Regions from separate parts of the Streptomyces europaeiscabiei genome, predicted to be linked through region 3. Evidence: riboswitches for the same ligand, from Rfam matches in the RefSeq annotation. Region 3 holds a riboswitch; each other region holds the start of a gene.

Region 1 (3,683 bases), 2.0 Mb from region 3:
TGCGGGAGCGCTTCGAGGGGCGGGTCGAGGTGCGGGAGGTGGACCGGATCGTGCGGGCCGGTGTCGTCGACGGGCGCCCGCTGCTGGCCCTGCGGGGACACGAGGGCCGTATCGAGGAGGTGGCCGCGGACCATGTCATCGCGGCGACCGGGTACCGCGTCGACCTCGGCGCGATGGGCTTCCTCGGGCACGATATCCGTACGGAGCTGGAGGTGAGCCGGGGGACACCGGTGCTCGGGGCCGGCTTCCGGTCGTCGATACGGGGGCTGTACTTCACGGGGTTGCCGGCGGCGGCGTCGTACGGGCCGGTGATGCGGTTCGTGTGCGGGACCGAGTTCGCCTCGCCCCGGTTGGCCCGGCATCTAGCGGCGGCGCACGGGTGAGCTGAATCCCGGACGCCCCGGGTGGGTTGGTGCGTCTCGGGGGGCGGGGGTGCGGGGGGTTGTTCGCACCCCCGCGGCGGAGCAGCATGTCGATACCGTCCCGCGCCCCTTTCAGGGCCTGCGGCCGTTTCGAGCGGCGCGACCTCCGCCCGGCTCCGTGAACTCGCGTTCGGGCAACGGGCGTTGACATGGCGGCACCCTGTGGCGGTCGGGATGCCGGACGTCGTCCGGTTCGCGTCGAACCGATGGGGCGCCGCATCCGTATTCTCTGATCATGGCCGCACCCACCGCATATTCACTCATCGCCACTGACCTGGACGGAACGCTCCTGCGCAGTGACGACACGCTCTCCGACCGGTCCCTCGCCGCGCTGGCGCGGGCCACGGAGGCCGGTGCTCAGCACCTCGTGGTGACGGGACGGCCGGCACCGAGAGTGCGACCACTGCTGGAGGACCTCGGCAGCAGGGGGCTCGCGGTGTGCGGGCAGGGCGCGCAGTTGTACGACCACGGCGCGGACCGGCTGCTCTGGTCCGTCACCCTGGACCGTGAACTCGCCGAGACCGCGCTCGGCAAGATCGAGGCGGAGGTCGGACAGGTGTACGCCGCCGTCGACCAGGACGGCGTCGACGGCCTCACCCTGATCGAGCCCGGCTACCTCATGCCGCACCCCACGCTGCCCGCCGTGCGGGTGCCGCGCCGGGACGACCTGTGGTGCGAGCCGATCAGCAAGGTGCTGTTGCGCCATCCCTACCTGTCCGACGACGAGTTGGCCTCGGCGGCGCGCATGGCGGTCGGTTCGCTGGCGACGGTCACCATGTCGGGGCCCGGCACCGTCGAACTCCAGCCATGCGGCATCACCAAGGCGACGGGCCTCGCCCTGGCCGCCGAGCATCTCGGACTGACCCCGGACCGGACCATCGCCTTCGGTGACATGCCCAACGACATCCCGATGTTCGACTGGGCCGCGCACGGGGTCGCCATGGCCAACGCCCACCCCGAACTCAAGGCCGTCGCCGACGAGGTGACCCTCTCCAACGAGGACGACGGCATCGCGGTGGTGCTGGAGAAGCTCTTCCCGTGACGGCTCTTGCCGTGACGGCTCTTCCCGTGACGACCCCCCTATGACTGCTCCTCCTGTAACGGCTCCGGCGCGAACCGTCCTTCGGTGAACGGTTCCTCCCACGCATGACTGTTCCCCTGGGCCCGCCGGCCCAGGGGAACAGAACAGCGTGGAGAAGGGGGAGCCGGAGGCTCAGTACGCGCCGAAGACGTTGTCGATCGAGCCGTACCGGTCGGCGGCGTAGTTGCACGCCGCCGTGATGTTCGCGACCGGGTCGTAGGGGTCGTACGGGGTGCCGGACACGTGGTACGCGGCGAACGTCGGGTCGATGACCTGGAGGAGGCCCTTCGACGGGGTGCCCGCGGCGGCGTTGGAGTCCCAGTTGTTGATGGCCTGCGGGTTGCCCGACGACTCGCGGATGATGTTGCGGTAGATCCCGTTGTACGTCCCGGGAATTCCCTTTTGCGCCATGATGTCCAGCGACTCGCGGATCCAGCCGTCGAGGTTGTTCGCGTAGGTCTTGACCGACGCCTGCGTGGCGGTGGAGGCCGTCGAGGACTTCTGCGCCGTGGACGACTTCGTCGCGTTCAGCTTCAGCTTCAGGCCCGGCCGGATCAGCGCGGGGTTGTCGCCGATGGTCGTGCGGTTGTCCTTGTAGAGCCGCTGCCAGCCGCCCTTGGTGTGGTGCTTCCGTGCGATGGAGGAGAGCGTGTCACCGGAGACCACGGTGTACGTCCGGGAGGCGGGCTGCGCCGCGGCGGGCGCGGACTGCGGGGCCGACTGTACGGAGGTGACGGCCTGGGCCGGGGTGGCGGCGTTCGCGGTCGTGGCGACCGTGAGCGGGAGGGCCAGTGCGGCCCCGCCCGCTCCGGCGGCGACGATGCCACGGGTCAGCGCGTTGCTTCTGGGGCGGCGGTGTTTGCCTTGTGCGGGCATGGCGAATTCCTCTCCGTCGCCTACGGGGTGAGCTGTCGGGTTCGGACTGGAGATGCCCGGCCGTGCGTGTCGTCCCGGCGGTCGCTGTGCGTGCGGCGTCCGCTGGGACTGCGCGTGGCTTCACCCCAAGCCGGTCCGAATGGGGAAAATCGGACCGACGGCTTACCTGGGTCCCCCGCTCCTGCCGTGCGTGGATGAGTGGTGATGGGTGGGGAGTCCGGGGCGGCGGCAGGATTCGGCGGTCCGTCCGGACGAGGTGTGAACGTATGCGAGAGCACACGACCGGAACAAGTCCTGATTTGGCGCTTTGATCCAGTTGACCTTGAGTTTGATGCGATTCGGCCCCCGGCTTCGGGTGTCGTTCGCGACTCAACTTGCCTACCGCAAAGGGAAAGTCGCCGACGTGGGGCGAGGGTCCCGCGCGGGGTGCCCGTGACCCAACTCACGGGAGAAGTCCGGAGAAGTGCCGGGTAAGCGGCAAATCGGTCAACTCGGGCCGGGCTGGTGGGGCGCATATGGGTGGAAAACGGCTGGTCTGCGGGCGCGGATACGGCCGGCCGGGGGTGTGTGGGCGTCTCCGGGGGAGGGGCGGGTACCCGTCGCTGGCCGTGGCGGGCGGGTCCGGCATGCGCGTCGGTGGATATCGGCGCGTATCAGTTGATCAAGAATATGGGGAGTGCGGTCCCTTACCACCCGGGGCGAACCCGTGGGCGCTCGTGGTGATCGAAAGGTGACCGGATACGCTGACTCGGGTGATGACAGCGACAGATCGACAAACTTTGTCATCGACTGTGAGAGCGACCTAGACCGACCGTGTGACCGTCATTAGACGTCAGCAGACAGGAGAACCCTCGTGACCGTCGTCGAGCCGTTTGGGCTGAGCGCGCGGGACCAGGCTCTCGAAGCCGATGTCCAGGCCGGAATGGCGGCCGTCGAGGAGGGTCTGCTGGAGGCGACCAAGAGTGCGGTCCCGTTCATCCAGGAGGCCGCCCAGCATCTGCTGCGCGCGGGCGGCAAGCGGTTCCGGCCGCTGCTGGTGATGCTCGCGGCGCAGTTCGGCGACCCGTACGCGCCGGGTGTCGTGCCCTCGGCGGTGGTGGTCGAGCTGACGCATCTCGCCACGCTGTACCACGACGACGTGATGGACGAGGCCGAGGTGCGCCGCGGCGTGCCGAGCGCCAACGCCCGCTGGGACAACTCCCTGGCCGTGCTGACCGGTGACTTCCTCTTCGCCCGCGCCTCGCACGTCCTCGCCGACCTCGGCCCCGACGCCGTCCGCATCCAGGCCGAGGCGTTCGAAAGGC
Region 2 (3,683 bases), 690 kb from region 3:
TCCGCCAGCAGCTGCCGGCCCCACTGGCCTCCGGCAACCAACCGCCGACGGCCGCTCATCCGCCCCCAGACCGGAGCAGCGCCTCCCCCTCCACACCCACAATCCGCCCGTTCTGGCCCGCACCCTCCGCCTTCGGCCCGCACCCTCCGCCTTCGGCCCTCCCCCTCCCCCTCCGGCCCCCACCCTCCCCCTCCGGCCCCCACTCCTCCCACTAGCCCAGTCGGCCCCGCCGACTAGCCCCGCACGCCACACCCGGAAACCCTGTAGCCGTGGGGCAGAGAGAGGGAGTGGAGGGTGTCAGGGAGCCGGGTGGGTGGCGGTTCTCGCACACCCGTACGCTCGTTCGCCTCATTCCCGGCCTGCTGATCGTCGTCGGCCTCTTCTACGACCACTTCACTCCGCGCGAGTTCACGGCGGTCCCCTTCTTCACGGCCGCTCCCCTCGTCGCGGCCCCGCTCTTCTCGCTGCACGGCACGGTGATCACCGGCGCCGCCTCGGTCGCCGGCATCACCGCCGTCCGCGTCTACTACGGCGACACGGGCCACGTGGACGCGATCACCGAGATCGCCACGGTGGTCACCGTCGCCGTACTGGCCGTACTGATCAACCGTCTCGTTCGCCGCAGCGACGCCCGGCTCGCCACCGCCCGCGAGATCGCCGAGGCGGCCCAGCGGGCCGTACTGCCCGTGCCGCAGGAGCGGATCGGCGGGCTGGAGTTCGCCGCGCGGTACGAGGCGGCGCAGGCGGGGGCGTCGATCGGCGGCGATCTGTACGCGGTGCAGGACTCACCCCACGGCGTACGGCTGATCGTGGGCGATGTGCGCGGCAAGGGGCTGGGGGCCGTGTCGGCGGTGGCGGTGCTGATCGGCGCGTTCCGGGAGGCGGCCGAGCAGGAGTCGACGCTCGAAGCGGTCGCCCAGCGGCTGGAACGGGCGCTGGCCCGGGAGGCGACGCGGCGGGAGGCCGCGCGACGGGACGCGGCGGTGGAGCGCGAGGGGTTCGTGACGGCCGTACTGGCGGAGTTCCCGCACGGTGCCGGCCGCGCCCGGATCGTCAACCGAGGCCATCCGTCACCCCTGCTGCTGTACGCCGACGGGACCCTGTGCACTCTGGACGCCCCGCAGTCCGCGCTCCCGCTGGGCATGGAGGACCTGGGGACCTGGCCCGACCGCGCGCAGGAGACCGGGTTCCCGCCCGGCGCCATGCTGCTCTTCTACACGGACGGCCTCTCCGAGGCGCGGGACGCGCGCGGTGTCTTCTACGACCCGGCCGCGCGCCTGTCCGGCCGGGTCTTCTCCGCCCCGAGCGCCCTGTTGACGACCCTCGCGGAGGAAGTGCGCCGACACACGGGTGACAGCACGACGGACGACATGGCCCTCCTGGCGGTCCGCCGATCCTGACAACCCGCCGCCCACACGTCTCTCATGTCTCCCACATCGCTCACGTCTCTCATGTCTCTCACGTCTCTCGCGATCAGGGGACCGCGGTATCACGGAACGTGTCTGTTCGACCGTCCTCCGTATAGAAGCTGATGTAACGTCAGAACTTTTGTTACTCGTGAGGCAAGGTCAACTCGCCCGTTTTAAACCCCCCATGCCCCGTAAAGTCCAGCGCGCAGGCCGGAACGATCATTCAGAACAGCTTGGAATGGAGTACTCGCGTCTATTAACGTTCGATAACGCAGCGCGGTCGTCCCAGCCGTCACAAGAGTCGGCTCCGTGCTCATGCGCCGAATCCCGCAAGGGAACCGGGGAACCACCACCCTGGGGTGAATCGCACGGAAACCGTCGTGGCAGTCCGCACGTCCGGTTTACGCGCGTAGGAGACCTTCCTGCTCCGAACCCGTCAGCTAACCCGGTAGGCGAGGAGGAAGGAAGGAGCGCGCCCACGTGGCGTCGAACCGGTCCGCGACCGAAGCCCCGTTCGTCCCGAACCAACGCGAAGGCGAGAGCCAGACGTTCGGTTACGGCAGCTACAACAGCGACAACGAGGGCCCCTGGCAGGAGTGGAATCCCAGCGAGGAGACCATTCGCCCCGTTCGCGGCCGGCACCGCGTCGCCAAGCCGCGCGGTGGACTCGCCCGTGGCGGACTGGCCCGCAGCTCCACGGTTCTCGGCGTCGGTGTCATAGCCGCCGTCGGCGGCGCCGGCATGGCCAGCGCGCAGTCCGGCAAGGCCCCGGTGTCCATATCGATGCCCGACATGCCGAACGTCGGCTCGGTCTTCGAGGACGAGGCCGACGAGCCGGAGCCCCAGGCCTCCACCACCCCGCTCAGCAGTGCCGGCCTGACCGCCGCCGACGCCGAGCAGGGCACCGCCGACGCCGGTGAGGCGCTGCGCGCCCGCATCATGGCGCAGGCCGAGTCCCAGCAGGACGCCTCCGACAAGGCCGCCGCCGAGGCCGCCCAGACCGCCGCCGCGGACAAGGCCGCCGAGCTGGCCGCCAAGGAGAAGAAGGAAGCCGAGGCAAAGGAAGCCGCCGCCAAGAAGAAGGCGGAGGAAGAGGCCGCGGAGAAGAAGGAAGCCGAGCGCCTCGCGTCCCTCGCCAAGCAGTTCACGCTTCCGACCTCCTCGTACACCCTCACCTCCACCTTCGGCCAGGCCGGCCCCTACTGGTCCTCCGGTTACCACACCGGCCTCGACTTCGCCGCCCCCACGGGCACCCTCATCAAGGCGGTCCACGGCGGCACCATCACGCAGGCCGGCTACGAGGGTTCCTACGGCTACAAGACCGTCCTCACCCTCGATGACGGCACCGAGATCTGGTACGCCCACCAGTCCTCCATCGGCGTCAGCGTCGGCCAGAAGGTCGCCACCGGCGACGTCATCGGCCGCGTGGGCGCCACCGGCAACGTCACCGGCGCCCACCTCCACATGGAGGTCCACCCTGGCGGTTCGGCCAGCGGCATCGACCCGGCGGCATGGCTGCGCAGCAAGGGCCTGACCCCGTAGAGCCGGTCGGAACCAGCGACGCCGCGTAGGTCCGTGAGGACTACGCGGCGTTCGTCATGTCCGGGCGAGGCAGGGCGGAGCGAGGCAGGGCGGAGCGGGTACGGAGCAGAGCGGGAGACAGGGCAGAGCAGGTACGGAGCGGAGCGGGTGGGGCCGGACGGCGTGCCGGCGAGAGAGGCGAGAGAGGAGGGAGAGGAGGGAGAGGAGGGAGACCGCAGGTCGGCGTCGACGAAGCAGGCACCCGGCGTCGGCCGAGGCTTTCCCCCGCTCCACGGCTTCACCTACCGTTCACGCTGGGGCGGAATGCGGGCGTCCGCCTCGCCGGTTGACGTTGGACATGACTTCTCTTCGCAAGCTGGGCACGTCCGACATCGAGGTCTTCCCGCTCTCCCTCGGCGGCAACGTCTTCGGGTGGACCGCAGACGAGGCACAGTCCTTCGCCGTCCTCGACGCCTACGCGGCCGCCGGCGGCAACTTCGTCGACACCGCCGACTCCTATTCGGCCTGGGTGGAGGGCAACAAGGGCGGTGAGTCCGAGACGATCATCGGCAACTGGGTCAAGTCCCGGGGCAACCGCGCCGACGTGGTCATCGCGACCAAGGTGAGCCAGCATCCCGAGTACCAGGGTCTGACGGCGGCCAACATCAAGGCGGCGGCCGACGCCTCCCTCGCCCGCCTCGGCACGGACCACATCGACCTCTACTACACCCACTTCGACAAGCCCGAAGTCCC
Region 3 (3,683 bases):
CGCTGCTCGAAACCGGCGTCGAGGAACTCCTCCGCTACGACGGCCCCGTCGAACTGGCCACCTGGCGCTTCGCGGCCCAGCCCCTGACGATCGGCGGGCAGGACATCGCCCCCGGCGACCCCGTCCTCGTCGTACTCGCGGCGGCCGACCGCGACCCGGCCCGCTTCGAGGACCCCGACACCCTCGACCTCTCCCGCCGTGACAACCAGCACCTCGGGTACGGCCACGGCATCCACTACTGCCTGGGCGCCCCACTCGCCCGCCTCGAAGGCCAGACCGCGCTGGCGACGCTCCTCACTCGCCTCCCAGACCTGCGACTCGCAGGGGATTCAGCCGATTTGAGGTGGCGAGGAGGTCTCATCATGCGGGGGTTGCGCACGCTTCCGGTGGAATTCACCCCGCAGAAGCCGCCTGTGAGCGGTACGTAGCGGTATCCGGGCGGCCCGTAGCAGTACCCCATTCCGCGCCAGAAGATGACGCTCCCTCAACTCTGTGATCTTCACGTGATCTGCGCTGCATTAACTTGTGACAACTGATCGACTGCCGATACGTTCACACGTCAGTGCGAAGGGGGCACCGTGCCCGTCGCACGGGCCACTGCTGTCGTGTGAAAGGCAACCGCATGCTCTCCGGGAACGGTCGTCACCGTCGCCCCCGTCAGGCTCCTGCTCTCCTCGTCGCGGCCGGAGTGACCGGATCGGCCATCGCGATCCCACTCCTCGGCGCCACCGGCGCGAGTGCGGCCAGCGGAACCACCTGGGACCAGGTGGCGGAGTGCGAGAGCGGTGGCTCCTGGAGCGCGGACACCGGGAACGAGCGCTACGGCGGCCTCCAGCTGACCCAGGCGAACTGGGAGAAGTACGGCGGCCTCGACTACGCGACGACCGCCGACCAGGCCAGCCGTTCGCAGCAGATAGCGGTCGCCGAGAAGGTGCTCGCCGACCAGGGCGTCGGCGTCTGGTCCACCTGCGGACTGCTCCACAACCTCGGCGGCGACTCCGGTTCCGCCGACGTGGACACGGGTGTCGCGGGCGACTCGGCGAGCTCCGACAGTTCCTCCGACTCCCTTGACTCGTCCGGTTTGTCGGATTCATCCAAGTCAACCGACTCGACCGACTCGGCCAAGGCGGGCGACTCCGTCGACTCGACCGACTCGGGCCGGGCCGACGGATCGGGCAAATCGTCGGACTCGTCGGACTCGTCCGTGAATGCCCCCGAAGGTTCCACCAAGGCGGAAACCGGCACCGGCACCGGCTCGGGCGACTCCACGGCCTCCGGCGGTGAAGACCCGGACGATTCAAGCCGGAGTGACGGCTCTTCGGCTGCCGATGACAGCGACAGCGGCGCCGGCCGTCACCGCGGCGCCAGCGCCGACGAGGGCGCCGACTCGGACGCCGACGCCGATGCGGGCGCGACCGACGACTCCCGCACCGACTCCGCCTCCTCCGGCCGTCACGCCTCCCGTGGCGGCGACGCGGCGCGTGAGGTCGCGGACGGCGCGTACACCGTCCAGGTGGGCGACAGTCTGACGGGCATCGTGAACTCGCTCGGCCTGGGTGGCGGGTGGCGGGACCTGTACGCCGAGAACGAGGGCACGGTCGGAACTGACCCGGACCTTATCCTTCCCGGTCAGACCCTCGAAGTCGGTGTCGAAACGGGCGAAAAGTAGCGACAGTTCAGGTCACGGTTCGACACTGAATGCCCGTTTTGATCTAGGTGGGAGATGAATCACAGACCCCCTGATCGTCTTTGAAATTCGGGCAATCACCTGTTTACGGTCGTGACCGCTCGCCACAGCGGGCCCTTCCGGTCGGCACGCCGAATCCTGCCAGCGACCGCGAGGAACAGTCGTCGCGCAAGCGCCGTAGGCAGGAGCGGGGGACCCAAGGTAAGTGCCGGGTCCGGCAGTTACGGCCCTTCGGGGTCGTACGTCCGGAACCGGCTTGGGGTGAAGCCGTGCGACGTGAGCCGAGAGGCGAGCGTGCGCGGCCGGGCAACTCAACCGGCCCGAACCCGACAGCTCACCTCGTAGGCGTCGGTGAGGGGATCTCTCCATGCTGTTTTCCAGCAAGGGCAAGCACCGTCGCCCGTCCAAGGCCGCTCGCGCCATCGCCGTCGCCGGTGTCACCGGCGCCGCCGCCATCGCCGCCCCGCTGATGGTCGCCGGCAGCGCCTCCGCCGCCACCGCCTCCGAGTGGGACGCCGTCGCCCAGTGCGAGTCCGGCGGGAACTGGTCCATCAACACCGGCAACGGCTACTACGGCGGTCTGCAGTTCGCGGCCTCCACCTGGGCCGCCTACGGCGGTACGCAGTACGCCTCCACCGCCAACCAGGCGAGCAAGGCCCAGCAGATCGCGATCGCCGAGAAGGTCCTTGCGGGCCAGGGCAAGGGTGCCTGGCCGGTCTGCGGCGTCGGCCTGTCCGGCGCCGCGTACGACGGTGCCGCCGCCTCCGGTGGCACCTCGAACTCCGGCTCCTCCTCGCAGGAGAGCACCCAGGAGAGCACCAAGAAGAGCACCGAGGACACCCGCGCCTCCCGCTCCTCCGAGCGCTCCACCGTCGAGACCCCGACCGGCAAGAAGGTCAAGAAGGGCGACGGCGAGTACAAGGTCGTCAGCGGCGACACCCTCAGCGGTATCGCCGAGAAGAAGAACGTCAAGGGTGGCTGGGAGAAGCTCTTCGAGCTGAACAAGGACATCATCGACGACGCCGACTTCATCTACCCGGGCCAGCAGCTCCACCTGAGCTGACCCCCGGCTGCCGCGACGGCCGCTCGACGTCTGCCATCCCCACGGCCGCCCCAACGGCCGGGCAGGCGGGGCGGGTTCAGCCGGGCCGAAATGAACAAGGCCGCTCCCCGGCTGAACCACAGCCCACTCACATCCGTGTCCTCCATAGTGAAGACCTCGTGAGGGCCGTCCCCCCGTCCCCACGGGCTCCCCGCCCCGGTGCGCATTCCCCCGTACGCACCGGGGCGGGGCTTTTTCGTGCGCGTCCCCGAGTCGCCGCCCTGCGCGTCCGCCCGGGCCACTCCCTCCTTCTGTTCACTTTCTCGCCCACCCCCCTTTGTTCCGAGCTGAAACAATGGGTACGGTCTGTCTGTCCACGGGACGGTCGGTCGGCTGCCGACGGCCCGGGGGCGGTTAGGCTCTAGTCGCAAGGCCCAAGCGGCCCCGCACAACCAGCGTCACATCCCATGAAGGAGATGCTCGTGCCGTCCATCGACGTCGTCGTAGCCCGGGAAATCCTCGACTCGCGAGGCAACCCCACCGTCGAGGTCGAGGTCGGCCTCGACGACGGCAGCACGGGTCGTGCCGCCGTTCCGTCCGGCGCCTCCACCGGTGCCTTCGAAGCCATCGAGCTCCGTGACGGCGACCCCAACCGCTACCTCGGCAAGGGCGTCGAGAAGGCCGTCCTCGCCGTGATCGAGCAGATCGGCCCGGAGCTCGTCGGCTACGACGCCACCGAGCAGCGCCTGATCGACCAGGCGATGTTCGACCTGGACGCCACCGACAACAAGGCCTCGCTCGGCGCCAACGCCATCCTCGGCGTCTCCCTCGCCGTCGCCCACGCCGCCTCCGAGGCCAGCGACCTGCCGCTCTTCCGTTACCTGGGCGGCCCGAACGCGCACCTGCTGCCCGTTCCGATGATGAACATCCTGAACGGCGGCTCGCACGCCGACT

Evidence for each region. A riboswitch is a leader RNA that binds a small molecule or an ion and turns the genes downstream of it on or off. The one in region 3 is predicted to bind cyclic di-AMP.
Region 1: it holds a riboswitch for cyclic di-AMP, as region 3 does, so the genes downstream of both, OG858_RS27565 (LysM peptidoglycan-binding domain-containing protein) here and OG858_RS18400 (LysM peptidoglycan-binding domain-containing protein) in region 3, are expected to answer to the same signal.
Region 2: it holds a riboswitch for cyclic di-AMP, as region 3 does, so the genes downstream of both, OG858_RS21615 (M23 family metallopeptidase) here and OG858_RS18400 (LysM peptidoglycan-binding domain-containing protein) in region 3, are expected to answer to the same signal.

Annotation. Positions count from the first base shown of each region.
Region 1 covers NZ_CP107841.1:6,297,560-6,301,242, forward strand. The annotation lists gene OG858_RS27555 (NAD(P)-binding domain-containing protein) at 1-383, shown strand, start outside; gene OG858_RS27560 (Cof-type HAD-IIB family hydrolase) at 658-1,464, shown strand; gene OG858_RS27565 (LysM peptidoglycan-binding domain-containing protein) at 1,636-2,379, opposite strand; cyclic di-AMP (ydaO/yuaA leader) riboswitch at 2,384-2,590, opposite strand; gene OG858_RS27570 (polyprenyl synthetase family protein) at 3,233-3,683, shown strand, end outside.
Region 2 covers NZ_CP107841.1:4,956,164-4,959,846, reverse strand. The annotation lists gene OG858_RS21620 (PP2C family protein-serine/threonine phosphatase) at 288-1,400, shown strand; cyclic di-AMP (ydaO/yuaA leader) riboswitch at 1,718-1,879, shown strand; gene OG858_RS21615 (M23 family metallopeptidase) at 1,890-2,951, shown strand; gene OG858_RS21610 (aldo/keto reductase) at 3,289-3,683, shown strand, end outside.
Region 3 covers NZ_CP107841.1:4,268,312-4,271,994, reverse strand. The annotation lists gene OG858_RS18410 (cytochrome P450 family protein) at 1-428, shown strand, start outside; gene OG858_RS18405 (LysM peptidoglycan-binding domain-containing protein) at 623-1,669, shown strand; cyclic di-AMP (ydaO/yuaA leader) riboswitch at 1,851-2,050, shown strand; gene OG858_RS18400 (LysM peptidoglycan-binding domain-containing protein) at 2,055-2,750, shown strand; gene eno (phosphopyruvate hydratase) at 3,212-3,683, shown strand, end outside.